DNA from 4 places in the Streptomyces sp. NBC_00086 genome. Region 3 is predicted to be linked to each of the others. Evidence: riboswitches for the same ligand, from Rfam matches in the RefSeq annotation. Region 3 holds a riboswitch; each other region holds the start of a gene.

Region 1 (6,983 bases), 540 kb from region 3:
GATGCACGGATCCGGCGATCCGCCGCATCGCCCCGGGATCACCGTGCAGGTCCATCACCCACCGTGCGGGGCGGCGCATCGCGTCCAGTTCCAGGCCCGGCAGGAAGCCGGCCCGTTCGTCCTCCGTCAGCTCGGGCCGCAGCGATACGGCGAGGCGTACGGAGCGATCCGGATCGGCGGCGAGTACGGCGACCTGGCCGGGCTCCAGGTACGGGTTCTCCGCGAGGAACCTCCGCCAGGTGGGGTCCGGGCTCCCGCTCAGGCGCTGTACGAGGTCCCGGTCCAGCCGTCTGGTCTCGACGAGGTCGAACGTCACCCTCGCCCTGTCGAAGAGCTCGCAGGTGACCGGGGCCTCCTCGTGCCGGGCCAGCGCGACCGCCGTCCGCACCACCTCGGCGGGATCCTCGGCCAGGCGGGCCCGGATCGCCTCGTCGAAATCCGCCCAGCCCGCCTCGGCCGCCGCCGCGCGCACGGTGGCCGCCGGATCGGCGGCCAGGGCCCGGAGCAGCCGGTGCGGCATGCGGGGCAGGCTCGCGGCGTCCGCCCGGGCCTCGTCGGAGCGGGCCGCCGCCAGCGCTTCGTACACGTCCTCGGTGAGCAGGCCCCCGGCGGCGTCCGCCAGGTACGCCAGCCCGTACCGGCGCCGGTCGTCCGGCTCGCCCCGCACGAGCCGGGACCACTGTTCGGTGGTGAGGGTGACGCAGGTCCGGGTGCCGGTCCTGAGGAACCGCAGCGTGACGCCCCGGTGCTCGGCGAGGCTGCCGCGCACGCGCCGGTCCGGGTGCGCGATCGCGGCCTCCACCACCGCCTGCGGCAGGTCCGCGCGGTACAGCAGCTGGTCGCTGATGCCGAGGAGCCCCACCAGGATCTCGTCGGGCGCGGCCCGGTTCATGCTCAGGCCCTCCCGTCGGTCCTGGCGCAGCCGCCGGCTCACCGCCTCCCCGAACTCCAGGTCTTCCCAACCCGCCGTCACGTCCGTCTCAGTACCCCGTTCGGTCCCCATCCTCCGGAAGGTAGACGATGTTGACCGCGCCCGTCGTCGGGTGGGTGCCGACGCGGGTGCGGACCCCGTAGACCTCGGCCAGCAACGGCTCCGTCAGCACCTCGGCCGGGGTGCCCGAGGCGGCCACGCGGCCGCCCGCCAGGACGTACAGGCGGTCGCAGTACATCGCCGCCAGGTTGAGGTCGTGCAGGACCAGCAGGGCGGTGGCGGGCAGGGCGCGGACCAGGCCGAGGATCTCCAGCTGGTAGCGGATGTCCAGGTGGTTGGTCGGTTCGTCCAGGGCGAGCAGGCCGGGGTCCTGGACGAGGGCGCGGGCCACCAGGGCGCGCTGGCGCTCGCCGCCCGAGAGCCCGTCGAAGCGGCGGCCCGCGAGGGTGCCCGCGCCGACGGTGTCCAGGGCCCGCGCGACGCGGCGCACGTCGTCCGGTCCGTCCTGCTCCCAGAACCGTTTGTGCGGGCTGCGCCCCATGGCCGCCACCTCGCGCACGGTCAGCCCGAAGGTGCCCGCCGCGTCCTGGGGCACCACCGCCACCCGCCGGGCGCGGTCCTTGACGCCCAGCGAGGCCGCGTCCACGCCGTCCAGCAGGACGCGCCCGCCGGTCGGGCGCAGGGTGCCGTAGACGCAGCGCAGCAGTGTCGTCTTGCCGCTGCCGTTGGGGCCGACGACTCCGACCGTCTCGCCGGGGCGGGCGGTGAGGTCGATCCCGTGCAGCAGCGGCTGCCCGTCGATCTCGTAACGCACGGCCTCGACGGCGAGTTCCGTTGCCCCGGCCGTCATCCCACGATCCCTTCGGTACGGGTGGACCTGCGCAGCATCCACAGGAAGAACGGCCCGCCGACGAGCGCCGTGACCACGCCGACCGGAATCTCTTCCGGTGCGGCGGCGGTACGGGCGATCAGATCGGCCAGGGTCAGGAACACCGCCCCGCCCAGGGCGGCCACGGGCAGCAGCGCCCGGTGTCCGGCGCCGACGACCATCCGGGCGGCGTGCGGCACCATCAGCCCCACGAAGCCGATCGCCCCGCTGTAGGCCACCAGTACGCCGATGACGAGCGAGGTGAGGACGAACACGGCGGCCCGGAACCGGCTCGTGTCCAGCCCGAGCGTCCGGGCGCCCTCCTCCCCCGCGAGCAGCAGGTCGAGCGGCCGGGCGAGGGCGACGAGCAGTGCGGTGCCCAGGAGCAGGGCGCCGGCGGGCAGGGCGAGTTCGCCCCAGCGTGCACCGCCGAGCCCGCCGAGGGTCCAGAACAGCACGCTGCGGATCTGGTCGGGGTGGGCTGCCAGCACCAGGATCAGGCTGGTCAGGGCGGACAGCACGTACTGGACGGCGACTCCGGCGAGGATCAGCCGGCCGGTGGTCATGGCGCCGCCGCGCCGGGCCATCGCGTAGACGGCGACGAGCGCGCCCATCGACCCGGCGAACGCGGCGAGCGGTACGGCGGCGCCGCCCGCGAAGCCGAGGAACCCGGCGCCGAAGACGATGACCAGCACGGCTCCGGCCGAGGCCCCGGAGGAGGCTCCGAGCAGGAACGGGTCGGCGAGCGGATTGCGCACGAGGGCTTGGAGCACGGTTCCCGCGACGGCGAGTCCCGCGCCGACGACGGCCCCGAGCAGGACGCGCGGCATCCGGACGTCCCACACGATCGCTCCGAAGGCGCCCGCTCCCCCGCCGGGCCCCGGCCCTGCGAGCACGATGTCGAGCACCTGACCCGGAGGGATCCGTACCGGTCCCAGGGCCAGCCCCGCCAGGGCCGACGCTGCCAGCGCGACGGCGAGCAGGGCCAGTACGACCGGCGTACGGGTGAGCGCGCCGGCGGCCCGCAGCCTCACGCGGCGTCGGGGTGGAGCTGGCCGCCCAGCGACTCGACGGCGTCGGCGATGCGGACTCCGAGCACGGCGGAGGACAGCGGCAGCACGACGAACCGCCGGTTCTTGATCGCGGGTACCTGGGCCAGCGCCGGGTCGTTCAGCAGGCGCTGCTTCTTGGCTTCGACGGTGGTGCCGCCGTAGTCGTAGATGAGGACGACCTCGGGCTTCCGCTCGATGACCTTCTCCCACGACACGTCGCCGAAGGTGTCGTCGAGGTCGGCGAACACGTTGGTCCCGCCCGCCAGCGCGACGATCTCGTTGCCGATGCCCTTGCCGCCCGAGGTGAAGGCGGAGGCCTCGCCCGAGTCGTAGACGAAGACGGCGGGCTTGGCCCGGTCCTTCACGCGTGCGCTGACGGCTTCGATGCGGCGCCGTTCGTCCGCGAGGAGCCGCTCGCCGCGCTCGGGAACGCCGAAGGTCCGCGCCACCTCGGTGATTTCGGTCCTGAGCTGGTCGAGGCCGACCTTGCCCTCGGTGCAGTACTCCACGCTGAGGCGGGAGTTGATGCCGGACTTCGCCAGTCCCTCGCGGTCGCGGCCCTGCGCCTTGTCGAAGGCGCTGGAGTAACCCCCGTACACGAAGTCGGGGTTGGCGCCGAGGAGGATCTCCTTGGAGGGGTACTCCTTCGCCAGGACCTTGATCTTGTCGTACGCGGGCCGGTAGGCGGGCAGTACGGCATCGTCCAGGTAGGCCGTGCCGACCGTCTTCCCCTCCAGCCCGAGGGCCAGGAGGATCTCGGTGGCGTGCTGGTTCATGGCGACCGCACGCTGCGGCGGGGCCTGATAGGTGCTGGTGACACCGCAGTTGGTGACCGTGTACGGGAAGCCGGGCGCGGCTCCCACCGCCGCCTTCGCGTCCTGCGCGGCGGGCGATCCCCCACACGCGGCCAGCGGAATCAGGAGGGGGACGGGCAGGAGCGCGCGCAGCAGCGCACGGGGGTACGAAGACATGGTGAAGCCTCTCCGGGGGATCCGCGTCCCCTGGTCGAACCGAAAGAGGCGGTGCGTCAGTGTCTGACTCCCGGGTCCCCGCGCGGGGGTGTCCGGTCACAGTGGCGGGACCGCACCGGATTCGCACCGGTTTCCTGTCCTGCACCGCCTGGATAACGCGGCCCAGTCTGCCAGAAGGGCGGGGCGTCAGCGCCTCGGGTGCCCCGCGCCGGCCGCCCGCGCCGCTCCCGCCGGCCGGGAGGCGAGGGTCCGCAGCGCTTCGTCGGAGGGTGATCCCGGCTCGGCCGTGTAGAGGTAGAGGGTCTGGTCGGGGTCGTCCGGGAAGGTGAGGGACTCGTACTCCAGGGCCAGTTCACCGACGGCGGGGTGCCGGAAGCGCTTGGTGCCATGAGTGTGTTCGAGCACGTCGTGCCCGGCCCACCAGCGGCGGAAGTCCGCGTCCAGCGCGGCCAGTTCATCGACGAGGGGGCTCAGCGCGGGATCGTACGGGTGCCGGCCGGCGTAGAAGCGCAGCGCGGCGACGGCTCCGCGCGCGGCGCTCTCCCAGTCGGCGAAGAGCGCGCGGGCGGCGGGGTCGAGGAAGAGGAACCGGGCGAGGTTGCGGCCGCGTTGGCCCGGTGTGCCCGACCCCACTGTGACGCCCGACTCCACCGCGTCCAGCTCCACCGTGTCCAGCTCCGCGGCGCCCGACTTCACAGCGTCCGCCCCCACCGCGCCCCCCTCGGGCCCGTCCCCCTCCGGCCCGTCCCCCTCCAGCCCGTCCCCCTCGGGCGCCCCGAAGTCGGCGTAGAGGACCTCCGCGAGCCGGTTCGCGGCCAGGACGTCGAGCCGGCGCCCCATGATCATCGCCGGGGTGCCGTCGTCCAGGGCGTCCAGCACCCGGTAGAGGCCCGCCCGGACCCGCTGCGGTCCGTCGGTTCCCGCGGGGCCCGGGCCGCCGCCCGCCGAGTCGGCGGCGCGCCCCGGGGACCGCTGCGGCCGGGCCAGGTCGAAGAGGTGGGACCGCTCGGTGGCGTCGAGCCGCAGCGCACGGGCCACGGCGTCGAGGACCTCGGCGGATACGTGCAGGGTGCGGCCCTGCTCCAGCCGGGTGTAGTAGTCCACGCTGACCCCCGCGAGCTGCGCGACCTCCTCGCGCCGCAGCCCGGGCACGCGCCGCCTTCCCGGATGAGCGGCGACGCCCACCGCCTCGGGGCCGATCCGGGCTCGGCGGGAACGCAGGAAGTCCCGCAGGTCGGACCGGGGCTCGCGCCCGGCGGTGGCAGTCATTACCCCAGGCTAGGCCGTCCCGTTCGGATCGTGCCGGTCCGCGCCGCCCGGCAGCGCGCCGGGGTGCGGCACCGGACGGCGCGGACCCGACCGGCACGATCCGAACGGGACGGCCGAGGCCGGGCCGTGTCACAGCCCGGTGACAGCGGCCCCACAGGTGCCGGACCCGGGCGATCATGACCCGATGCGCAGACACCATGTGATCATCGCCCTCACCGGCGCCGGACTCCTCGCCCTCACCGGGTGCGGCAGCGACTCCGACGCTCCGGCCCCCGGCAAGACCTCCGCCCCGGCTTCGACCGTGCCGAGCACCGGTCCGAGCGGCAAGCCCAGCGCCGATCCGAGCGCGGCCCGCCCCGACACCGGCCTCCCGCCGAGCCCCGCACCCGCGCAGCGCGCCGCCTACCTGGCCGCGCTCGACGCGATCGACCCCGAGATCGTCAACGGCAAGGACGACAAGGCCGTCTCGCGCGGTCTCGACCAGTGCCAGTCCATCAAGGGCGAGAAGGACCCGGCCAAGCGACTGGCCGGCGCGAACCAGCGCTTCATCGGCCCGAACCACCCCGACGGCTTCGGTCCCGTCAAGTCCGCCCTGATCGTCGCGGCCGTTCAGGCCAACCTCTGCCCGACCTACTGAGCCCCTCCGAGGGCGGGGCGGAATCCGGGCGGTGGCCGGTCGGCCACCGCCTCATGCCGTCTCGTACCGGTCAGCGGCCAGGGTCGCGAGCTCGCCCTCGGACAACCGCAGGCAGCCGGCGGCGACGTTCTCGGCCAGGTGGCCGAGGTCGCCGGTGCCGGGGATGGCCAGAACGTGGGAGCCCTGGTGCAGGGTCCATGCCAGCCGGATCTGGGCTGCGCTCACGCCGTGGGCGCGTGCGACGGAGCGGACTTCACGGCTCGGTCCGGTGGTGGCGCCGGCGGTGCGTCCGGTTCCGGCGATCGAGTAGAACGGCACGAACGCGATCCCCTGCTCACCACAGATGTCCAGGAGCTCCTTCTCTTCGGGGGACGCTCCGATGCCGTACATGTTCTGGACGCAGACCACCGGTGCGATGCTCCGGGCCTCGGCGAGGTGGTGGGTGCGGACGTTGGACAGGCCCAGGTGCCGGATGAGTCCGGCCGTACGCAGGTCGGCCAGTGCGCCGAAGCGCTCGGCGATGGAGTCGCTGCCGACGATGCGCAGGTTCACCACGTCGAGGTGGTCGCGGCCGAGCTGGCGCAGGTTCTCCTCGACCTGGCCGCGCAACTGCTCGGGCGCGGCGTGCGGCAGCCACTGGCCCGAGGGGTCGCGGCCCGGTCCGACCTTGGTGGTGATGACGAGCTCGTCCGGGTAGGGGGCCAGTGCCCGGTTGATCAGCTCGTTGGCCGAGCGCGACGAGGAGAAGTAGAACGCGGCGGTGTCGACGTGGTTCACGCCCAGCTCGACCGCGCGGCGCAGTACGGCGATCGCCTGGTCGCGGTCCCGCGGAACCGCCCCGGCCGCGAATGCCTCACCGTGCTGCGTCAGGCGCATCGTGCCGAAGCCGATCCGGTTGACCGTGAGGTCGCCGAGCGTCCAGGTGCCGGATGCCGCTGCTGTGATCGTCTGTGAGGTCATGGCGCGATCATGTCCGCGCACCCGGCCGGCCTGCCATTGATTAAGGCATGCCCGAATCCGACGCGTCCTCTTCGGTCTTGAAGGTCTGGAACCCTCGGCGGTGGTAGTTGGGCAGCGCGTTCGAGTGGTCGCCCGAGGACGTGTGCAGCCATACCCGGCGCACGCCCGGCACCAGGGTCCAGCCCTGCCGGATCGCGAGCGTCAGCGCGTGGCCGCCGAGCCCCTTCCCGGTGAACTCCGGCAAGAGCCCGAAGGTCCTGATCTCGACGTCGGCGCCCGGATGGAGGTCGTAGCA
Region 2 (6,983 bases), 2.9 Mb from region 3:
GAACGGCGCACCCAGATCGCCGAGGCACTCATCCGCGTCGCCGGACGGCGCGGGCTGCACGCCGTCGGCATGCGCGACGTGGCGGCCGAGGCCGGAGTCTCCCTGCGCCTGGTCCAGTACTACTTCCAGACCAAGGAGAAGCTGCTCTTCTACGGGCTCCAGCACCTGACCGACCGCTTCACCACACGGGTCGGCGCCCGCCTGGCCGCCGCCGGCCCCGACCCCGGCCCGCGCGCGACGATCGAGGCCCTGCTGCTGGCCTCCCTGCCGACCGACGAGGAGAGCCGCACCTTCCACCTCCTCTACAGCTCCTACTCGATCCTGTCCGTGACCGACGAGGCCCTCGCCGCCCAGCCCTTCATCGACAACCCCGACGCCGCCGAGAACGCGGTGGCCGGGCTGATCGCCCAGGCCCAGGAAACCGGCCTGGCCGACCCGGACGTCGACGCGCGCACGGAGGCGATCAGCCTGCTCGCCATGGCGGCGACCATGGGCACCAGCATCCTGGTCGGCCAGCGGGGCCCCGAGTCGGCCGTCGCGGTGCTGCGCCACCACCTGGACCGGATCTTCAGGACGGGCACACGGAGTCCCGCAGGGGACGCTCCCCCGTCGTGAGGTACGCGGTGACCGTGCGGTCGGAGCAGGCGTTGCCGTTGCCCAGGTAGACCCCGTGGCCGCCGTGGTCGACGGTGAGCAGCCGGGCGCGCGAGCCGAGGGCTTCGCGCATCTTCAGGGAGGCGGTGTACGGGGTCGACGGGTCGCGGAGGTTCTGCACCATCAGGATGTTCGAGGGGCCCCGGTCGGTGATGCGGGTGGGGCGTTCGGCGGGGGCGTCGGGTGACGTTCGCCGGCATCCCGGCCGTCAGGGGGTGCGCGGCGCGGTCCGCGGCCACTGCCCGCTCGTACCCGGAGACGTTCTTGGGCCAGGCCACGACGTTGCAGATGACCCCCACCATCAGCGACGCGTCCGAGTCGGGGAGCACCGCGGCGAGCTCCTTGGGCAGCTCGGGGACCGCCCCGGGGTCCCGGGCCTCGCGGACGAGGCGGGCGAAGGCGGGGAACTGGGCGTCGCCGTAGAGGGCGGTCTGCAGGGCCTGGCGCAGCATCGTGCCCGTCAGCGGCAGGCCGGGTACGTTCGAGGGCTTCGGGGAGCGGTCCAGCTCCGCAGCGAGGGCCAGGAACAACGGGCGTACGTCGTCCGGGTGGTCGGCGAGCCGCAGCCCCTCCCCCGCCCGCGCCGGGTCCGCCGCCCAGGCCGCGAAGTCGGGGAAGCGGTCGTCGGCGCCCTGCGCCATGTTCGCGAGCCAGCCGCGCGCGACCCGCGTCGGGTCGGGGTCCCCGCTGCTGTCCAGCACCAGGCGGTCGGTGCGGTGCGGGAACTTCTGCGCGTACACCGCCGTCACGTAGGTCCCGTAGGAGACGGCCCACACCGAGAGCTTGCGCTCGCCGAGGGCCTCCCGGAAGCGGTCCATGTCGCGCGCCTGGTTGGCGGTGGTGAAACTGCGCAGCTCCGCGCCGCCGTTCGCGGCACAGGCCTCGGCCACCCGGCGGGAGCGGTCGACGTTCTCCGCGATCCCCCCGTCGGCGCCGGGCCAGGAGCGCAGGGTCGTCAGGCGCCGGTCGGCCGCGTCCAGGCCGCATTCGGCGGTGACGCTGCCGCCGACTCCGCGCGGGTCGAGCGCGACGAGGTCGTACGCGCCGTCCAGTTGCCCCGCCAGCGCGGCCCCCTTCTGCGAGAGCCGCTGCACGCCCGAGCCGCCCGGCCCGCCGGGGACCACGGCCAGCGTCCCGCGCCGGGCGGCGGGACGGGTGCTGGGCAGCCGGGACACGGCGAGGTCGACGTGCGGGCCGGCCGGGTCGGCGTAGTCGAGGGGGACGGACAGCTTCGCGCACTGCTGGCCGTCGAGGTGGCCCGTGTGGGTGCACGCCGTCCAGGCCAGGGTGGGCGCGGCGGCGCGGCCGGCGGCGGTGGCGGCCGCGGCGCCGGCGGTACCGGTCAGCGTGGCCGCCACGGCCGTGGCGGCCAGGGCGACGAGTGCGGTCTTGCTGCGGTAAGTGGTCATGAAACGAGGATGGTTGGGCATCCCCGGCCATCACATCCGGGAGCCGGGAAGGTCGTTCGGGGGGCTAGCCCCCCGGCGAGCCCCCCGTCAGACCACGACCACCGCCACTGCCGCCGCACCCATGAGCGCGGCGGCGGAGTGGATGGCCGCATGGCCGTAGTCACCCGACCAGAGGTGGCGGGCCAGACCGGCGACGGCGGTCAGGCCCGCGATGATGCCGATCTGCGCGAGCAGGGTGACGGTGGAGAAGGGGGTCAGCAGCAGGAGCACCGCGTTCAGCCAGAACGGGGCCGCGCCCGTCCAGCCCCGCCACTCCCGCACGTCTCGCCACTGCTGCCGGTTGGGCAGGTGCGGCAGGCGAAGCCAGTGCGGCAAGTGAAGCCAGTGCGGCGCCTCCCGGCGGCCTTTGGGTCTTCGATGGTCCCCGAGCTCTCGGGTCGCCGTCGCCACCGCGCCGTCACCAGCCTCTCATTCACTTGCACGCAAGACGTCAACTCGCAGGCTGTACAGCCTCCTTGGGTGTTGCGGCGGGGACAAGAGCCCGTTCGGCAAGAAATCCGAAAGCCAGGCCGAAAGTTCCCCACATCGCGGCCTGAATGGCGAGCGAGGCGAGCCGGAACTGCCAGACGAGCGCCGCCGGGAAGCCCGTCGGCACCTCGTTGATGCCGGGCAGGAACGCGTAGGCGACGGCGACGGCCACCACGAAGGCGAGCGAGGCTGCGATCGAGGCGTTCCAGTTGCCCAGGCGCGGCGCGAGGCGCCGGCCCAGGATCAGCGCGGCGGCCGCGAGCAGCAGGCCGAGCGCGAGCATCAGGACGTAGAGGGTGGTCCGCTGGACCGTGGTCTCGGGGTCTCCGACGGCCGGCGGGTTGGCGGGGTACTTGAAGAACGGCACCAGGGTGACGGTGACGAACAGACCGCCGGAGACCAGCAGCGCCGTGGCCCGGGGGCCGAAGCGGCCGATCCGGCCCAGGGCGTAGCAGTAGACGAGCGCGGCGATGCCGCCGAGCGCGATCCCGTAGAGCAGGGTTCCGGTGCCCAGCCCGGCCGTGGCCTGGAGGGCCCGGCTGACCGGAGCCGCCTCGGCGTCACCGTGATCGTGGGATCCGGCTTCCTCCAGGGCGATCGCCGCGTCGACCTGGGACTCGCCCAGGAAGTACGCGACGAGGAACGCGGCAACTCCGGCGAGCAGGCCGGCGAGCATGCCCCTGATGAGGAGCACGCGGGGGGAAATGGGGTTCATGAAGTTTTCGGTCCCTTGCGGATCGGTGGATCAGTGGCAGGGGAAGCCGAGGAGGTGGCGGCCGTCGTGCATCCACTCGTGCACGGTGTCGCCTTCGAAGATCGCGGTGGCGCCCTGCTCGGCGCCGACGAGGTAGAGCAGGACCAGCATCAGAACGCCCACGAACAGCGCCCAAGGGGCCAGGGTGGAGAGGGAGATGGGTGCGACGGCCAGCGGGGCGGCAGTCGTGGGCACGGCGGAGTCGGCCATGGCAGGAACCTCCAGAGGGAACACGCGTCCCGGTCAGTGGTGCTTGCGACGACGGTGGCGGGTCTGACTTTCCTCCCCCTCCGGGAGGATTCACAGTGGCGCGACCGTGCCGGATTCTCAACCGGACTTCCGTCATACCGTCGTCTTGTCGTCCGCCACCGTACCGCTCTTTATGGCGGCCTTACAGCGTCCTTGCAGGAGGGTTCCGTCTCACCGGCTCGTCGCACCGGCTCGTCTCACCGGCGCGTCTCACCGGCCGACGGCGTCAGCCGATGGCGTCGACCACCTCGCCCAGGCCGACGAACTTGAAGCCGGTCGCCTCGCGGTCGCCGTCGCCCGGGGTTTCCCGGCCGTCCTGGACGACGAGCAGGCCGCGGGGATAGCGCGTACCGAGGGGGGCGTTGAGGGCGGCGGCGCCGTCGCAGACCTCGGAGCCGTCAAGGGTGGCGGAGGCCGCGGTGATGCGGAAGGCGCCCTCGAACTCGTTGTGGTCCTCGCGCTCGCGGTCGTAGGCGACGAAGGTGTCGTCACCCTGGCTGGAGGCGAGCAGGTAGCCGTCGCCGTCGGCCTCGGTGACCAGGGTCAGGCCCTCGACGTCGGCCTTCAGGCGCTTGCCCCCGTAGCCGGGATCGGCGCCGGGCGCGCACTCCTCGGTCTCCTCGTCGTAGGTGCCGGGCACGCCGTACTCGCGCACCTTGTCGATCAGCTTCGGCGTGCCGCCGAGGCCCGCGTCGATGCGCCAGATCCCGACGTCCTCCTGCCCCGCGTACAGGGTGCCGTCCGCGGGGTCGACGACCATGCCCTCGATCTGCGGCAGTTCGCCCGGCTCGGCACAGGGCGTCCAGGAAGCGCCGTTCGGCAGGCGGAAGGAGGACGGCAGGTCCAGCGTGCGCACCTGGCGGTAGTCGACCGTGCCTGCGGGGGTGGCGACCAGCTCCAGCAGGGCGATCCGGGTGCGGTTGCGCTGACTGACCGCCGCGTAGGACCGGCCGCTCTTGCGGTCCGTCCAGGTGGCCAGGCCGTACGCGGTCTTCTGCTCGTTGATCTCGGCCTGGTCGGCGGAGAAGACCGGGCGCGCTCCCGGGTCGGTGACGTCGGTGAGCGGGCCGCCGGGCCGGTTCCGGTCGATCCGGTAGATCCGCAGCCGGTCGTTGCCCCGGTCGCTGACCACCGCGACATCGGCGCGCCCGCCGCCCAGGCGCAGGCCGCTGACCAGGTCGACGTTGTTGAAGCGGCCGGGTGCGTCGTCGGCGCCCGGTCCGGCCGGGGCGGGCAGCGACTGCACCTGCCGGGCCTCCAGGTCGTAGACCCGCAGGCCGCCCTGCTTGGCGGTCGCGATCACCAGGCTGCGGCCCGGGTCGGCGGCGTTGCGCCAGATCGCCGGGTCGTCCGCGTTGGCGTCGCCGCCGGCCTCGTCGTCGTACAGCGGCGCGGTCTCGGCCCTGGGCCGGACGGTGCCGATCGAGGAGGCCTGTGCGGGGAGCGCCACGGACCCGGCGAGTGCCGTGCAGAGCACGAGTGCGGAGGCGCGGGCGGCGAGACGTGTGGTCAATGTTCTTCCTTTATGAGGGTTTTGCCCTGAGAGGAAGACGCTCGCGGGGTTGATTGTCATGTCCGCACCCAACAGATGGCCGATGGTTGAACGCGGTGCGAAACCCCGGAAGAATCGGACGGTGCACCCCACCACCGTACGAGTCCGTCTCGTGATTCCGCCTCTGGACGAAGCGGGGCGCCTCCACCGCTTCCCGTCCGCAGATCCGTGCCCCGGGCACGAAGGGCTGCGCGGGCAGGACCACGGCGCCTGGGCCGGGCGGGCCATGGACGACGTGGCCGGGGAGGACCCCGAGGGGCTGCGGAGGTGGATGACCGACACCGCGTACGCGCCCCCGGGCGGCGGCGAGTCGGTCGAGACGCTGATCGCGCGGGTCGGCGCACACCTGGGCGCGCTGGCGCCGGGGACGCACCGGGCGGTGGCCGGGCAGGGCGTCGTACGGGCGGCCGTGGTGTGGGCCCTGGAGCTGCCGGCGGCGGCCTTCTGGCGGCTCGACGCACGCCCGGGGTCGGTGACGACGCTGACGGGGCGCTCCGGGCGCTGGAACCTGCTCGTGGGCGGGCCGGAGGATCCGCCGGGCAGTCCCTGACTCCCCGCCTCACTCACCGCCGCCTCCGCCGTCGCCGCCTCCGCCGCCTCCGCCGCCGTCGGAGTACGAGCCCGAGTGCGAGCCGGGATCGGAGTCGCCGTCCATGCGCGGCAGCCTGCGCCCCGACGTCGGGCCACGACGGCGTGGAACCGCCTGCGCGCGGCCGACCGGGCGGCCGACCGGGCGTCGGGCCGTGGCGTCCAGGACGCCGGCGGCCCCGCGCAGGACGTACTCCGGGATGCTCGCGTCGCGCCCGGCCGCCTCCAGGTGTCGTCTCCCGCTACGGGTCACGCGGCGGTCCGCGCCCTTCACCAGGCCCCATGCGGCCAGCCGACGGCCGATCTCGTAGCCCTCCAGGGAGCGGTGCAGGTCGGCGCGGACCGAGTCGACGCTCCTGGTGCGCCCGCAGAACGCGAGCACACGACGCTCGACCGCGTGCCCGGGCAACTCCCCGCCCACCGTACGCACCTGCGCCTTGTGCACCACGAGCAGGCCGCGCCTGTTCAGCGCGACCATCGCGCTGTCCGCCACCCGCCGCGCCCCACCCGCCAGGAACGCGATGTCGTACACGTCCAGGTCCCGCATCTCGTGCGAACCCCTTGCGAACTGCCGGAACACCCACCGCATACCGGGTCCACCCCCCGTTTCGGCCCGCCTCGTCTGTCAGCAGTGTCACCTGACGGTGCGGCGCCCAACCCCCGTCCTGCCGTCTCAGAGCAAGACTTGAGCTTCACGGCGCGGCGTCGGATCGGGGCGGGCCGGGCTGAGTCGGGCCGCGAACGCGCAGCGGCCCGGACCCCGCGACGCGGTCCGGGCCGAACTACCGTGGGTGGGGAGCGGGCGTCAGGCCACGATCCAGTCGCTCGTCGCGATCACCGGCTGCACGCCGTCGCGGTGCACGGTGCCCTCGATGAGGCCGTACATGCGGTCGGCCGCGAAGTAGACCTCGTTGTCGTTCTTGAGGCCGAAGGGCTCCAGGTCGACGAGGAAGTGGTGCTTGTTGGGGAGGTTGAGGCGCACCTCGTTGACCTTGGGGCAGTTGTCGAGCACGCGCTCGGCCATCTGGTTCAGGGTCTGCTGCAGGGAGTACGAGTAGGTCTCCGCGAAGGCTTCCAGCATGTTCTTGCGGACCTTCTTGTACGACTGGTCCCAGTCGTACTCGGCGTCGTCGGCGGCGAGCGCCGAGTGCGCCCAGCGCGCGGTGACCTTGGTCGCCAGGATGCGGTCGTACGCCTCCTGCAGCGTCGTGTACTTGTCCTTGATGAAGCCGTGGAACTCGGAGTTGGT
Region 3 (6,983 bases):
CGGTCCTGCGCGAGGGCAACTCCGACCGCCGCGCCCCCGCCTCGGTCAAGAACTACGCCAAGGCGCACCCGCACCGCATGGGCGCCTGGACCTCCGAGTCGAAGACGAACGTCGCCACCATGGGCGAGAACGACTTCCGCTCCACCGAGAAGTCCGCCGTGATCGCCGAGGCCGACACGCTGCGCATCGAGTTCGTCGACGCCGACGGCGCCGTCACCGTGCTGCGCGAGTCCGTACCGGTGCTCGCCGGCGAGGTCGTGGACGCGTCCGTCCTGCACGTCGACGCGCTGCGCACCTTCCTGAACGACCAGATCGAGCGCGCCAAGGCCGAGGACGTCCTGTTCTCCGTGCACCTCAAGGCCACGATGATGAAGGTCTCCGACCCGATCATCTTCGGCCACGTGGTCCGCGCCTTCTTCCCGAAGACCTTCGCCCGCTACGGCGAGACCCTGGCGGCGGCCGGCCTGTCCCCGAACGACGGCCTCGGCACCATCCTGAACGGCCTGGGCGCGCTGCCCGACGCCGACGCGATCAAGGCCTCCTTCGACGCCGAGATCGCCGAGGGCCCGGCCCTCGCGATGGTGGACTCCGACAAGGGCATCACCAACCTGCACGTCCCGTCCGACGTCATCGTCGACGCCTCGATGCCGGCCATGATCCGCACCTCCGGCCACATGTGGGGCCCGGACGGCGCCGAGGCCGACACGCTCGCGGTCCTTCCGGACAGCAGCTACGCCGGTGTCTACCAGGTCGTCATCGACGACTGCCGCGCGCACGGCGCGTACGACCCGTCCACGATGGGCTCGGTGCCGAACGTCGGCCTCATGGCCCAGAAGGCCGAGGAGTACGGCAGCCACGACAAGACCTTCGAGCTGGCCGCCGCCGGCACCGTCCGCGTCGTCGACGCCTCGGGCGCCACGGTCCTGGAGCAGGAGGTCGCCGCCGGCGACATCTTCCGCGCCTGCCAGACCAAGGACGCGCCGATCCAGGACTGGGTCAAGCTCGCCGTCACCCGCGCCCGCGCCACCGGCGTCCCGGCCGTCTTCTGGCTCGACGAGGGCCGCGCGCACGACGCGCAGCTGATCGCCAAGGTCAAGACGTACCTCGCCGACCACGACACCGATGGTCTGACCATCAAGATCCTGTCGCCGGTCGAGGCCACCGCGTACTCCCTGGAGCGCATCCGCCGCGGCGAGGACACCATCTCGGTGACCGGCAACGTGCTGCGCGACTACCTGACCGACCTGTTCCCGATCCTGGAGCTGGGCACCAGCGCCAAGATGCTGTCGGTCGTCCCGCTGATGAACGGCGGCGGCCTCTTCGAGACCGGCGCCGGCGGCTCCGCCCCGAAGCACGTCCAGCAGCTCGTCAAGGAGAACTACCTGCGCTGGGACTCCCTCGGTGAGTTCCTCGCGCTGGCGGTCTCCTTCGAGCACCTCGCCACCACCACCGGCAACGCCCGCGCCCAGGTGCTGGCCGACACCCTGGACCGGGCGACGGGCACCTTCCTCAACGAGGACAAGTCGCCGAGCCGCAAGCTGGGCGGCATCGACAACCGCGGCAGCCACTTCTACCTCGCCCTGTACTGGGCGCAGGAGCTGTCGCGCCAGACCAGCGACCCGAAGCTGGCCGCCGCCTTCGACCCGCTGGCCAAGGCGCTGGCCGAGTCCGAGGAGAAGATCGTCGGCGAGCTCATCGCCGTCCAGGGCGCCCCGGCGGAGATCGGCGGTTACTACCAGCCCGACGCCGCCAAGGCCTCGGCGATCATGCGGCCGTCCGCGACGCTGAACGAGGCGCTCGCGCTCCTCGGCTGAATTCAGCCACGGCAGGACTGAGTTCCGTCAGGAACGAGTCCTGCCAGGGCTGAGGTCCGTCAGGACCGAGGTCCACCGCTCCAACGGGTGCGCCCCGGTCGGCAGTCGCCGGCCGGGGCGAACCCGTTTCCGCGTCCGGTCACAGGGGGTGCACCTGCTCCGGCGCGAAGGCCAGCGGGTCACGTCCGGCGGCCAGGATCCGCAGCCCGGGGGCCACGGCGAGCAGTTCGCGCAGCCAGTCCAGGGCCTCGGACGCGAGGTGCTCGCAGCCGTCGAGGACGAGCAGCATGTCGCGCTCCGCCAGCCACGACGTGGCGTTCGACGTACCGCACGGCAGGAACGGCATGCCCGGTACGCAGCCCAGAGCGGCCGTCAGGTCGCGGACCCCGAACCGCCGGTCCATGGACACCACGGCCACGCCGTCGTAAAAATTGGACGAGAGCCGTTGCCCGATCTCGTGCACCAACTGGCTCCGGGGCTCACGGAACCGACCGGTGACGGTCAGCACTTTGCCCTTCCGCACGGCGGTGAAAAGACGGGACAGCTCCGCGGAGGTCGCCGGGAACGTACCGGCTCCTCTGGAATCCCTCATCGGCACGATGCCCCCCTGCATGCGTGACCTGCGGCAAGAGGGTTGTTTCAAGCCGCATGAAGACGATTATGCGCCACTTTTCTGGAAAGGCCAGGGGAATTCCCTATTCCGGTGAATCGCCCGTGGCGCCCGGTGATCGCAGCAGTTGTACAGGTCACACGCCTTTGTCCAGCCGGGCGTGCAGAGGTGCCGCTCTGAGGTGCGGCCTTTCCCTCGCGAGCGCACCGAATCCCGTCCCGTCTCCGTCCGATCTCCGTCCGATCTCTGTCCTACCTCCGCCCCGTCCCCCGGGGAACAGTTGTCCGGGGCCCCGGAATCCGCTGTACTGCTGCAGTGCCGCCCGATGTACGGGCATGGCGCGGGCATATTCGGGGGAGGGGTCAGGATGAGTGCGGACCGGCGTCGGGCAGGGCGGGGCGCGAGACCCGCGTCGCACCGGCGCCGTGCGGGATTCCGGCGTCGAAGACCCCTGCTGAGCCTCCTCCTGTCCGCCTTCCTCCTCGTGGGCGTCTGCGCCGCGACGGGCATCGCCTGGGAGCCCCGTACCGTCGCGGACGCACGGACCCGCTCGGGACCCGGCCCGGCCGCCACCCTGCCCGGGACCCCCGGCGACGGCCCCGCGCCCGCCACCACCGGCCCCACCGCCACCGGCGCGGGCAGCGCCGCCCCGCAGAGCCCGGGCGGGCCGGCCCCGGACCCGAAGGCCCAGGGGTCCGGTACGGACGGCGGGACGCGCCCCACCGGAGCCCTGCCCTTCGACCTGCCGCAGCCGGCCGCCCTGCGCTCCGGCGCCGCCGGCAAGAAGCTGGTCTTCGCCCACTACTTCACCCCGTACCCGCTCTCCCTGGACAACGCGAACGCCGACGTCGACTACTACACGCGCAACTACCTGAAGCCGGACGGCGAGAGCGGCAAGCACGCGCGCTACGGCGGCCTGCTGCGCGACCGGCCCCCGCCCGTCGCGCCCAAAGCCGGCAACTGGGAGCTCGCCAACCTCCAGCAGGAAGTCCGCACGGCACGCGCCGCCGGCATCGACGGATTCACCCTCGACCTGCTCTCCCTCTCCGGGAAGAACCTCGAACGCTGCAACCTCCTGATGGAGGCGGCCCGTTCAGTGGATCCGGGCTTCAAGATCATGCTGATGCCGGACATGACCTCCCTGGGCACCGACGACCCCGCCGTGCTCGCCGACCTCCTCGCGGACCTCGGCACGTCACCGGCCGCCCACCGGCTCCCCGACGGGCGGCTGGTCGTCTCGCCCTTCAAGGCGGAGGAGAAGAGCGCCGCCTGGTGGACCCGGGTCATGGACGTCCTGAAGTCACGGCACGGCATCCGTACCGCCTTCGTCCCGCTCTTCCTCGACTTCGGCGCGCACAGGGTTGCGTTCGAGTCCATCAGCTACGGATTCTCCGAGTGGGGCAGCCGCAGCTACGTCGGCCAGGAGGGCTCCACGCGCGACGTACGGCGCGCCCACGCCGCGGGCAAGATCTGGATGCAGCCCGTATCCGTCCAGGACGCCCGCCCCAACCAGGGGATCTACGACGAGGCGGGCAACACCGCTACCCTGCGAGCCACTTGGAACCGCGCCATCGAGGACGGGGCGGACTGGGTCCAGCTCACCACCTGGAACGACTACAGCGAGGGCAGCCAGTTCGCGCCCTCCCTGCACAACGGCCACGCCTATCTGGACCTTTCCTCGTACTACCTCACGCGGTTCAAGACGGGCGGCTGGCCGAAGATCGTCCGGGACACGCTGTACCTGAGCTCGCGCACCCAGTTCGCCGCCGCCGACCCGGCCGGCGGCCAGTCCCTCGTGATGTCGCTGCGGGGCGGCAGCGCCGCGGCCCGGGATACGGTCGAGGTCCTGAGCTTCCTGACCGCACCCGCGAGCATCCGTACGGCCGTAGGGGCGGCCGGGGACGCGCACGAAGCCCCGGCCGGGGTCCACTCCGAGCTGATTCCCCTCCGTCCCGGCGCCGGCTCGGCGGCCGTGGTGCGGGACGGCAGGACCGGGGCCCGGGTGGAGCTGCCCTACCGGGTGGACCGCACGGTGGAGGTGCAGGACCTCCAGTACCACGCCGCCAGCAGCGGCCGGGGCTGACTCCGCGAGGCCCCTGCGGCTGCTCTCCGCAGGGGCCGAAGTCCCTTGGTTCGGGACCTTCGTCACCCCATATGTAGTGGTGGCGCTCTGCTGTCGCATCCATATGTAGTGTTGGCCTTGCCGGTTCGGCGGGGCCTTGCCCCGACCGAGGCAACAGGGAACCCGGTGGGAATCCGGGACTGCCCCGCAACGGTTACGTCCGCCACGGCGGACGAGTCCGACACCTGCCGGCACGGGCCTTCGAAGAGGGCCCGCCATTCTTCCGTGCCGAGCCTCGTGGGAGGGCTGCCGTGACCGCTGCCGTCGATGCCGTAGAGACCGTGACCGAATACCTGGACCGCCGGGACTGGCGGGTGAACGCCAACGCCAACCAGGGCTATTCGCTCGGCGGGCTCATCCTCAACGCCGCGGGCAAGGTCACCGCGAACTACTGGCTGGAACGGGTCTATCCCGCCGCCGTGGCCCGCGCCCACCGCGAGGGCGACCTCCACATCCACGACCTGGACATGCTCTCCGGCTACTGCGCCGGCTGGTCCCTGCGCACCCTGCTGGCCGAGGGCCTGGGCGGAGTCCCCGGACAGATCGACTCCGCCTCGCCCAGGCACCTTTCCTCGGCCGTCGGCCAGATCGTGAACTTCCTTGGCACCCTGCAGAACGAATGGGCGGGCGCCCAGGCCTTCTCCTCCTTCGACACGTACCTCGCGCCCTACGTCCGCCTCGACGCGATGACGTACGGCCAGGTCAGGCAGTGCGTCCAGGAACTCGTGCACAACCTGAACGTGCCCTCGCGCTGGGGCACCCAGACCCCCTTCACCAACCTCACCTTCGACTGGACCTGCCCCGAGGACCTGCGCGAACAGGTCCCGGTGATCGCGGGGGAGGAGGCCGGCTTCACCTACGGCGAACTCCAGGCCGAGATGGACATGATCAACCGGGCGTACATCGAGGTGATGGCGGAAGGCGACGCCACCGGGCGGGTGTTCACCTTCCCCATCCCGACCTACAACATCACCAAGGACTTCCCCTGGGAGGGCGAGAACGCCGAGCGGCTCTTCGCGATGACCGCCAAGTACGGCCTCCCGTACTTCCAGAACTTCATCAACTCCGAGCTCGAACCGAACATGATCCGCTCCATGTGCTGCCGGCTCCAGCTCGACCTGACCGAGCTCCTCAAGCGCGGCAACGGCCTCTTCGGCAGCGCCGAGCAGACCGGATCGATCGGCGTGGTCACCCTCAACTGCGCCCGCCTCGGGCACCTTTGCGCGGGTGACGAGGAGCGGCTGCTGGCCGAGGTGGACCGGCTGTGCGAGCTGGCCAAGGAGAGCCTCGAACTCAAGCGGGTCACCGTCCAGGATCTGATCGACGGCGGCCTCTTCCCGTACACCAAGCGGTACTTGGGCACCCTGCGCAACCACTTCTCCACCATCGGCGTCAACGGCGTCAACGAGATGGTCCGCAACTTCAGCGGGGACGCGCACGACATCACCTCGCCCGAGGGGCACGCCCTCGCGGTCCGCCTCCTGGACCGGGTGCGGGCCCGGATGACCGACTTCCAGGAGAGCACCGGCCACCTCTACAACCTGGAGGCCACCCCCGCCGAAGGCACGACGTACCGCTTCGCGAAGGAGGACCGGGCCCGCTTCCCCGACATCCTCCAGGCCGGCACCGACGCCAACCCGTACTACACCAACTCCTCCCAGCTGCCCGTCGGATGGACCGACGACCCCTTCGAGGCGCTGGAGCGCCAGGACGAGCTGCAGGGCAAGTACACGGGCGGCACCGTCCTGCACCTCTACACCCCCGAGCGGATCCCGACGGCGGAGGCCTGCCGCAAGCTGGTCCGGCGCTCGCTGGAGACCTTCCGGCTCCCGTACCTGACGGTGACCCCGACCTTCTCCATCTGCGCGGACCACGGCTACCTGGCGGGGGAGCAGCCCACCTGCCCCACGTGCGGGGCGGCGTGCGAGGTGTGGACCCGGGTCATGGGCTACCACCGCCCGGTGTCCTCCTTCAACATCGGCAAGAAGGGCGAACACGCCGAGCGCGTCCACTTCAAGGCCGCGGTGTGACCGCCGCGGCGGCGCCCGGCGAGGTCGTCCGGATCGGCGGCTGGTCCCGGCTGTCCACCTGCGACTGGCCCGGCCGCCTGGTCACCACCGTCTTCTGCCAGGGCTGCCCCTGGCGGTGCGGCTACTGCCACAACCCGGGCCTGCTGCCCGCCCGGGCCCCCGCCGCCGTCTCCTGGGACGAGGTGCTCGGCCACCTCGCCCGCCGGACGGGACTGCTCGACGGGATCGTCTTCTCGGGCGGCGAACCGCTGCTCCAGCGCGGCCTGCCGCAGGCCGTGCGGGAGGCCCGTGCGCTGGGCCTGGAGGTCGGGCTGCACACCGGGGGAGCCTTCCCCCGGCGGCTGGCCCGGCTGCTGGACGCCGGCCTGCTGGACTGGGTCGGCTTCGACGTCAAGGCTCCGCCCGGC
Region 4 (6,983 bases), 1.4 Mb from region 3:
GCCCAGTCCTGCATCGACAGCAGGACCGGCAGCAGGCCCCGGCCGCTCTCGGTCAGCCGGTACTCGTGCCGCGTCGGCCGCTCCTGGTACGGGACCTTCTCCAGCACCCCCGTCTCCACCAGGTGCGCCAGGCGCTCGGCGAGCACCTTCCGGGAGATGCCCAGCTCCTCCTGGAGCGCGTCGAACCTGTGGTGCCCTCGGGCGGTCTCCCGGATCAGGAGCAGGCTCCACCAGTCGCCGACCACCGCCGCGGCTTGCGCGATCGCGCAGGCGGCGTCCCGCTCGGGGATCGACCTCATCACCACGTCTCCCCTCCTGCGCGCACGGCGGCCGTTCGTCGGGACCATCTTGCGCCATGAGGTCAGTTCCGGATAGAAACTCACCTGGAGCGAGTGAGTTCCCAAAAGAGACTAACAAGACCCGGGGGTGGGCTCCGCATGAGCGGAACACAAGTGATCCACGAGCACGACCGACGCGACGACGAACGGGAGACCTCGTCGCCGGGCGTCTTCTGGCGCTACTGGGCCGCCGCCACGGTCAGCGGCGCGGGCACCGCCGTCACCGTCCTCGCCCTGCCGCTCGTCGCCCTCACCGTTCTGGACGCCACCGCTTTCCAGGTCGCCCTGCTCGCCGCCGCCGGGCAGGTCTCCTGGCTGCTGCTCAGCCTTCCGGCGGGCGTCCTCGCGCAGCGCGTGCCGCTGCGCCGACTCCAGGTCACGCTCGACCTCGTACGGTTCGCGGCGCTCGGATCACTGCCGCTCGCCTGGTGGATCGGCACACTCACGTATCCGCACCTGGTGTTCGCGGCGCTCGTCACCGGCTCGGCGACCGTGCTGTTCGACATCGGCAACTCGACCTTCCTGCCCGCCGTCGTCCCGGCCCGGCAGCTGGCCGCCCGCAACAGCGTCATGTCGGGCACGCACGCCGTCACCGACACCGGCGGCCCCTCCCTCGGCGGCGTCCTGATCGGTGCGACGGGCCCGGTCGGCGCGATCGTCGTGGACGCCGCCAGCTACCTGGCCTCCGCCGTGCTCTTGCGCACCCTCCCCGAGAGCCGCCCCGTGCCCCGCACCAGCGAGAGCGCGCTGCGGCTGATGCGCGCGGGATGGCGGTACGTCACCAAGCACCCGGTCATGCGCCCCTGCATGATCTGGGCGACCGCCGCCAACTTCCTCAACGCGGCCCTCGTCACCCTCACCCCCCTCTACCTGGTCCGCGGAGCCGGCCTCGACTCCATGCAGCTCGGTCTCGTCCTCGCCATGGACGGAGTCGGCGCGCTCGCCGGCGCCGCCGTCGCGGTCCGCGTGACCACGCGCCTCGGCACCGCGCGGGGCATCATCCTGGCCGACCTGGCCGGCGGCGCGCTGCTCCTGCTCGCCCCGCTGACCACGTCGGCGGGGGACGCGTTCTGGTTCGCCCTGGGCAACGCCGGCTTCGCCTTCGGCACCGTCATCGGCTCGATCACCACCCGCACCTACCGGCAGACGCAGTCGCCCCCGGAACTGCTGTCCCGCGTGATGGCCACGGTCCGCTTCGTCTCCTGGGGCGCGCTGCCGCTCGGCGCGCTCACCGCCGGCCTCCTCGCCACCCAGTTCGGCGCCCGTACCGCGCTCTGGACCGTCTGCGCCGCCGCCCTCCTGCCCCCGCTCTACCTCTTCTCCACCCAGGTGGGCCGCCACCGCGACCTCATCTGACGCCCTGGACCGCGTCCCTTGCGGCCCGAGCTCAACGGTGCTCGGGGTTCTCGAAGTCGAACCGGCAGCCGGCGTCCCACTCGGAGCGCTGGTTTCCGTGGGCGGGGATGCCACCGGTGTCCTTGAGCATCCTCGCCAGGTGGAGCTGGTTCCAGGTCATGAAGGTCGTGTTGCGGTTCGTGAAGTCGTTGTCCGGCCCGCCGGAGCCGGGGTCGAGGTACGACGGGCCCGGGCCGGCCTCACCGACCCAGCCCGCGTCCGCCTGCGGCGGAATGACGTATCCGAGGTGCTGGAGGCTGTACAGGACGTTCATCGCGCAGTGCTTGGCGCCGTCCTCGTTGCCGGTGATCAGGCACCCGCCCACCCGACCGTAGTAGGCGTACTGGCCGAGCTCGTTGAGGATCGACGAGCAGGCGTACAGGCGCTCGATCACCTTCTTCATGACCGAGGAGTTGTCACCCAGCCATACGGGCCCAGCCAGCGTGAGGATGTCTGCGGCCATGACTTTCGAGTAGATGACCGGCCACTCATCGGTCTCCCAGCCGTGCTCCGTCATGTCCGGCCAGACGCCGGTCGCGATGTCGAGGTCCACTGCCCTGAGCACCTCGACCTGGACACCCTGGCGCTTCATGATGCCGGTGCTGATGTCGATCAGGCCCTGCGTGTGGCTCTGTTCCGGCGACCGCTTGAGGGTGCAGTTGATCACCACGGCACGCAGGTCGTCGTGAGACATGGCGTTGTAAGTCATCGTCGCGCTCCTCCGGTAGCCACCCGTCCAGCCTCACCGGCGCCCGGCAGGCCCGCCACCCGGCCGCACCCGTCCGGGTCGTCCGGGTGGAACACGCGGCCGGAATAGTGCGGCGACGCGCGGCAGCCCGTCCTCGGCGGTCACGGGCCTACGGAACTCCCTTTTCAGCCCGGGGCATTGAGTCGGACGGCGACGACGCCGACACATGGTGTGACGCACAAGCGGAATCCGGCCGCCGCCCGGCGCGATTGGGGCGGGTTGTTACCGGTCCGCGCGGCCGACTAGGGTCAGCGGGCCTTGGTGTTCGGGAAACCGGTGGGAAACCGGTGCGGCCCTCGCCACTGTGATCGGGAAGTCCGGCTCCACTCCTGCGGGAAAGCCACTGGGCTGCGCGGGAGGTTCCGCGCTGCCCGGGAAGGCGGAGCATGGACGTCAACCCGTGAGCCAGGAGACCGGCCGGGGCGCGTTGTCCATCCACGAGGTGCTGGAGAGGTCTCCCTACTCATGCATATAGCCGAGGGGTTCCTGCCCCCTTTGCACGCGGTCGCCTGGGGCGCCGCGTCCGCCCCCTTCGTCGTCCACGGCGTCCGCGCGCTCACCCGCGAGGTGAAGGCCAACCCGGAGAGCACGCTGCTGCTCGGCGCCTCCGGAGCCTTCACCTTCGTACTGTCCGCCCTGAAGATCCCATCCGTGACGGGCAGTTGCTCGCACCCCACGGGCACCGGGCTCGGGGCGATCCTGTTCCGGCCGCCGATCATGGCGGTGCTCGGCACGATCACCCTGCTCTTCCAGGCGCTGCTGCTGGCACACGGCGGGCTCACCACCCTCGGCGCCAACGTCTTCTCCATGGCCATCGCCGGGCCCTGGGCGGGCTACGCCGTCTACCGGCTGCTGCGGAAGTCCGGTCTCCCGCTGATGGTGACCGTGTTCTTCGGCGCCTTCTTCGCCGACCTGGTCACCTACTGCGTCACCAGCGTGCAGCTCGCCCTGGCCTTCCCCGACCCGGCCTCCGGATTCCCGGGCTCGCTCGCGAAGTTCGGGGGGATCTTCGCGGTCACGCAGATACCGCTGGCGGTGAGCGAGGGGCTGCTGACCGTCCTGGTGATGCGGCTGCTGATGGCGTCGAGCAAGTCGGACCTGGTCCGGCTGGGCGTCGCGAAGCTGACCTCCGCCCGTACCGAAGAGAAGGCGGCGGCCTGATGAGCGGGATGTCCAAGAACGCGAAGATCAACAGCCTGCTGCTGCTCCTGGTGGCGGCGCTGGCCGTGCTGCCGATCGCCCTGGGGCTGGGCGAGGGCAAGGAGGAGCCCTTCGCGGGCGCCGACGCTCAGGCGGAGACGGCGATCACCGAGCTGAAGCCGGATTACGAGCCCTGGTTCTCCCCTCTGTACGAGCCCCCCTCGGCCGAGATCGAGTCCGCGCTGTTCGCCTTGCAGGCGGCGCTGGGCGCGGGCGTGCTCGCGTACTACTTCGGCGTCCGCAAGGGCCGCCGCCAGGGAGCGGCCGCCGCCGCAGCCGCCACCGCCCCGGAGGCCTAGGCGGTGCTGCCGATCGACGTGGCCGCGCACGGCAGTCGCTGGCGCGGCCGGCACCCGCTGGAGAAGGCACTGCTCGGGATCGGGCTGACCGTCACCGCCGTGTGCCTGCCGCCCTGGCCGGGCGGGCCGCTGGTGGCCGCCGCCACCCTCGTCGTGCTGCTCGGCCCGGCCGGGGTGGCCGGCCGGCAGCTCTGGCGGGCCTTCCGGATCCCGCTCGGCTTCTGCTTCACCGGGGCGCTGCCGCTGCTGTTCGCGGTCGGCGGCCCGGCGGGGCCGGTGTCCCTGGCCCCCGACGGCCCGCGGCTCGCCGCCGAACTGCTGCTGCGCACCTCGGCGGCCTCGCTCGGGCTGCTGCTGTTCGCCTTCACCACCCCGGTCTCCGACGTACTGCCCCGACTGGTCCGGGCCGGGGTGCCGGCCCCGGTGGTGGACGTGGCCCTGGTCATGTACCGGATCGGCTTCCTGCTGCTCGACTCCATGGCCCAGGTCCGCCGGGCCCAGGCGGCCCGGCTCGGTCACACCGGCCGGGCGGCGGTGTGGCGCTCCCTGGCGGGGCTCGCCGCCACCTCCTTCGTACGGGCCTTCGACCGCGCGGCCAAGCTCCAGGCGGGGCTGGCCGGACGCGGCTACGACGGCGCGCTGCGGGTCCTCGTACCGGAGGCGGCCCTGTCGTGGCGCTTCCTGGCGGCCACCGCAGGGCTGCTGGCGGCCCTGATCACCCTGACCCTCACCCTGAAGGGGCTCTCCCTGTGAACGCGTCGCCGAACCCGTCGCCGGACCCGTCACCGAACGCGGTGGTGGAGCTGTCCGGCGCGGGCTACGCCTACGAGGACGGCCCGGCGGTGCTGACCGGCGTCGACTTCGCCATCGCGCCGGGCCGGGCGCTAGCCCTGCTGGGCCGCAACGGCAGCGGCAAGACCACGCTGATGCGGCTGCTGAGCGGCGGCCTGCGGCCCGGCGCGGGATCGCTGCGGCTGGACGGCACGGAGGTCTCGTACGGCCGGGCCGGACTGACCCGGCTGCGCACGTCCGTCCAGCTGGTGGTGCAGGACCCCGACGACCAGCTGTTCGCGGCCTCGGTGGAACAGGACGTGTCCTTCGGCCCGATGAACCTGGGACTCCCCGCTCCGGAGGTCCGTGCCCGCGTGGACTCGGCCCTCGCCGCACTCGACATCACGCACGTCCGGGACCGCCCCACGCACCTGCTCTCCTACGGCCAGCGCAAGCGCGCGGCGATCGCGGGGGCGGTGGCGATGGCTCCGCGCGTACTGATCCTGGACGAGCCGACGGCCGGCCTGGACCCGGACGGCCAGGAGCGGCTCCTCGACGTCCTCGCGGGCCTGCGCGCCGCCGGCACGACGGTGGTGATGGCCACCCACGACGTGGACCTGGCGGTCCGCTGGGCCGACGACGCGGCGGTCCTGACCCCGTCCGGCATCCGCTTCGGCCCGGCCGAGGCGCTCCTGTCCGACCCGGACCTGCTCACCTCGGCGGGGCTGCGCCCGGCCTGGTCCCCGGCGGTCACGGCCGTCCTGCGGGCCCACGGCCTGCTCGCTCCGGACTCCCCCGGCCCCCGAAACCCGGAGGCGCTGGCCGCCTGGCGGTAGGTAGGTTGCGCGTCCATGAAGACGCTGAAGGCAACCTCGGAGCCGAAGTCCCTCTTCTGGGAGGGCGAGGACCTGGTCGACCCGATCGGGGGCTTGCGCCGCTGGGCGCCGGACGGGCGCGAACACGACTTCCGCCCCGTGCTCTCCTACCGGTTCGACCGCGCGGTGCGCTCGCCCTCGGGGCGCTGGACGGTGGTCTACGAGGAGCGCGGCACCAAGGCCCTCCTCCTCGAAGGGGCGGAGATCGTCCGCGAGTTGGACCGGAGCTTCTACCACGCCGAGGAGTACGACTACCCGGTCGCGCTCGGCGCACTGCCGGACGGCCGTGAGGTGCTGGTGCACTGCCCGGACCAGTTCGACATCCTCGTGACCGAGGACGCGGCCACGGGCGAACGGCTGACCCCCGCCGCCCGGTACACACAGGACGTCTTCCACTCCCGGCTCGCGGTGAGCCCGGACGGGCGGCGGCTGCTGTCCGCGGGGTGGGAGTGGTATCCGTTCGGCGCGGTTCGGGTCTTCGACCTGGCCGCGGCGGTGGCCGGCGCCGCCGAACTCGACTGCTGGGGACGGGTGTCCCGGCCCCAGGGGGTGGACGGCGAGGTCGTCGCCGCCTGCTGGCTGGACGGTGGCCGAGTCGCCGTCGCCTCCGGCGAGGAGGTGCTCGGTGACGAGCGCCGCGAGGACGACGAGGAACCGGTGGCCCTGGGCCCGCGCGAGATCGGCGTGTGGTCCGCCGCCGAAGTGCGGTGGCTGCACCGGAGCCGGCTCGGGTTCACGGCGGGGACCCTGCTCGCCTGCGGCGGCGACCGGGTGGTCAGCCTCTGCGGGCACCCCCGCCTCGTGGATGCCAGTACGGGCGCCGTCCTGGCCGAGTGGCCCGAGGTCCCGGTGTCGCGCCGGGAGGGGTCCTACGGGGTCCCGCACGTCCCGACCCCGGTCGCGGCCCTGCACCCCGACGGGATCCGGCTGGCCGTCGCCGTGGAGAACGGGATCGCGGTCCTCGACCTGCCGCAAACCTAGGATGGCCGCATGTCGCTCCCGCACGCCATCCTCACCGCCCTGCTCGAAAAGCCCTCGTCGGGGCTGGAGCTGACCCGGCGGTTCGACAAGTCGATCGGGTACTTCTGGTCCGCGACGCACCAGCAGATCTACCGCGAACTCGGCCGGCTGGAGGAGTCCGGGCTGATCCGGGCGCTGCCCAGCGAGGGGCCCGTACGGGGGCAGAAGAAGGAGTACGAGGTGCTGCCCGCCGGGAGCGGGGAGCTGGCGCGGTGGGTCGGGGAGCGTCAGGATCCCAAGCCCGTGCGCGATCCCCTGCTGCTGCGGATCCGGGCGGCGGCGGTGGTCGGGCCGCAGGGGCTGGCCGCGGAGCTGCGGCGGCATCTGGAGCTGCACC

What was found. A riboswitch is a leader RNA that binds a small molecule or an ion and turns the genes downstream of it on or off. The one in region 3 is predicted to bind cobalamin.
Region 1: linked by a shared signal. The riboswitch ahead of OG276_RS02130 (ABC transporter substrate-binding protein) and the one ahead of OG276_RS04690 (ribonucleoside triphosphate reductase) in region 3 are both predicted to bind cobalamin.
Region 2: linked by a shared signal. The riboswitch ahead of OG276_RS17470 (CbtB-domain containing protein) and the one ahead of OG276_RS04690 (ribonucleoside triphosphate reductase) in region 3 are both predicted to bind cobalamin.
Region 4: linked by a shared signal. The riboswitch ahead of OG276_RS10610 (energy-coupling factor ABC transporter permease) and the one ahead of OG276_RS04690 (ribonucleoside triphosphate reductase) in region 3 are both predicted to bind cobalamin.

The regions. Positions count from the first base shown of each region.
Region 1 is NZ_JAPELZ010000001.1:486,900-493,882, forward strand. Features, by position in the region: gene OG276_RS02115 (PE-PGRS family protein) at 1-1,003, opposite strand, end outside; gene OG276_RS02120 (ABC transporter ATP-binding protein) at 981-1,781, opposite strand; gene OG276_RS02125 (iron ABC transporter permease) at 1,778-2,833, opposite strand; gene OG276_RS02130 (ABC transporter substrate-binding protein) at 2,830-3,822, opposite strand; cobalamin riboswitch at 3,860-3,997, opposite strand; gene OG276_RS02135 (helix-turn-helix domain-containing protein) at 4,009-5,091, opposite strand; gene OG276_RS02140 (hypothetical protein) at 5,276-5,728, shown strand; gene OG276_RS02145 (aldo/keto reductase) at 5,780-6,688, opposite strand; gene OG276_RS02150 (GNAT family N-acetyltransferase) at 6,729-6,983, opposite strand, start outside.
Region 2 is NZ_JAPELZ010000001.1:3,914,108-3,921,090, forward strand. Features, by position in the region: gene OG276_RS17450 (TetR/AcrR family transcriptional regulator) at 1-615, shown strand, start outside; partial or broken gene OG276_RS17455 (alpha/beta hydrolase) at 569-2,063, opposite strand; gene OG276_RS17460 (hypothetical protein) at 2,151-2,438, opposite strand; gene OG276_RS17465 (CbtA family protein) at 2,554-3,306, opposite strand; gene OG276_RS17470 (CbtB-domain containing protein) at 3,337-3,555, opposite strand; cobalamin riboswitch at 3,594-3,730, opposite strand; gene OG276_RS17475 (phytase) at 3,821-5,107, opposite strand; gene OG276_RS17480 (histidine phosphatase family protein) at 5,229-5,696, shown strand; gene OG276_RS17485 (TIGR04222 domain-containing membrane protein) at 5,706-6,323, opposite strand; gene pucL (factor-independent urate hydroxylase) at 6,540-6,983, opposite strand, start outside.
Region 3 is NZ_JAPELZ010000001.1:1,022,915-1,029,897, reverse strand. Features, by position in the region: gene OG276_RS04705 (NADP-dependent isocitrate dehydrogenase) at 1-1,814, shown strand, start outside; gene OG276_RS04700 (hypothetical protein) at 1,954-2,406, opposite strand; gene OG276_RS04695 (glycoside hydrolase family 71 protein) at 2,792-4,507, shown strand; cobalamin riboswitch at 4,612-4,754, shown strand; gene OG276_RS04690 (ribonucleoside triphosphate reductase) at 4,798-6,576, shown strand; gene OG276_RS04685 (anaerobic ribonucleoside-triphosphate reductase activating protein) at 6,573-6,983, shown strand, end outside.
Region 4 is NZ_JAPELZ010000001.1:2,430,946-2,437,928, forward strand. Features, by position in the region: gene OG276_RS10595 (winged helix-turn-helix transcriptional regulator) at 1-299, opposite strand, end outside; gene OG276_RS10600 (MFS transporter) at 438-1,694, shown strand; gene OG276_RS10605 (flavodoxin family protein) at 1,726-2,442, opposite strand; cobalamin riboswitch at 2,724-2,918, shown strand; gene OG276_RS10610 (energy-coupling factor ABC transporter permease) at 2,947-3,642, shown strand; gene OG276_RS10615 (energy-coupling factor ABC transporter substrate-binding protein) at 3,651-3,980, shown strand; gene cbiQ (cobalt ECF transporter T component CbiQ) at 3,984-4,733, shown strand; gene OG276_RS10625 (energy-coupling factor ABC transporter ATP-binding protein) at 4,730-5,587, shown strand; gene OG276_RS10630 (hypothetical protein) at 5,603-6,607, shown strand; gene OG276_RS10635 (PadR family transcriptional regulator) at 6,617-6,983, shown strand, end outside.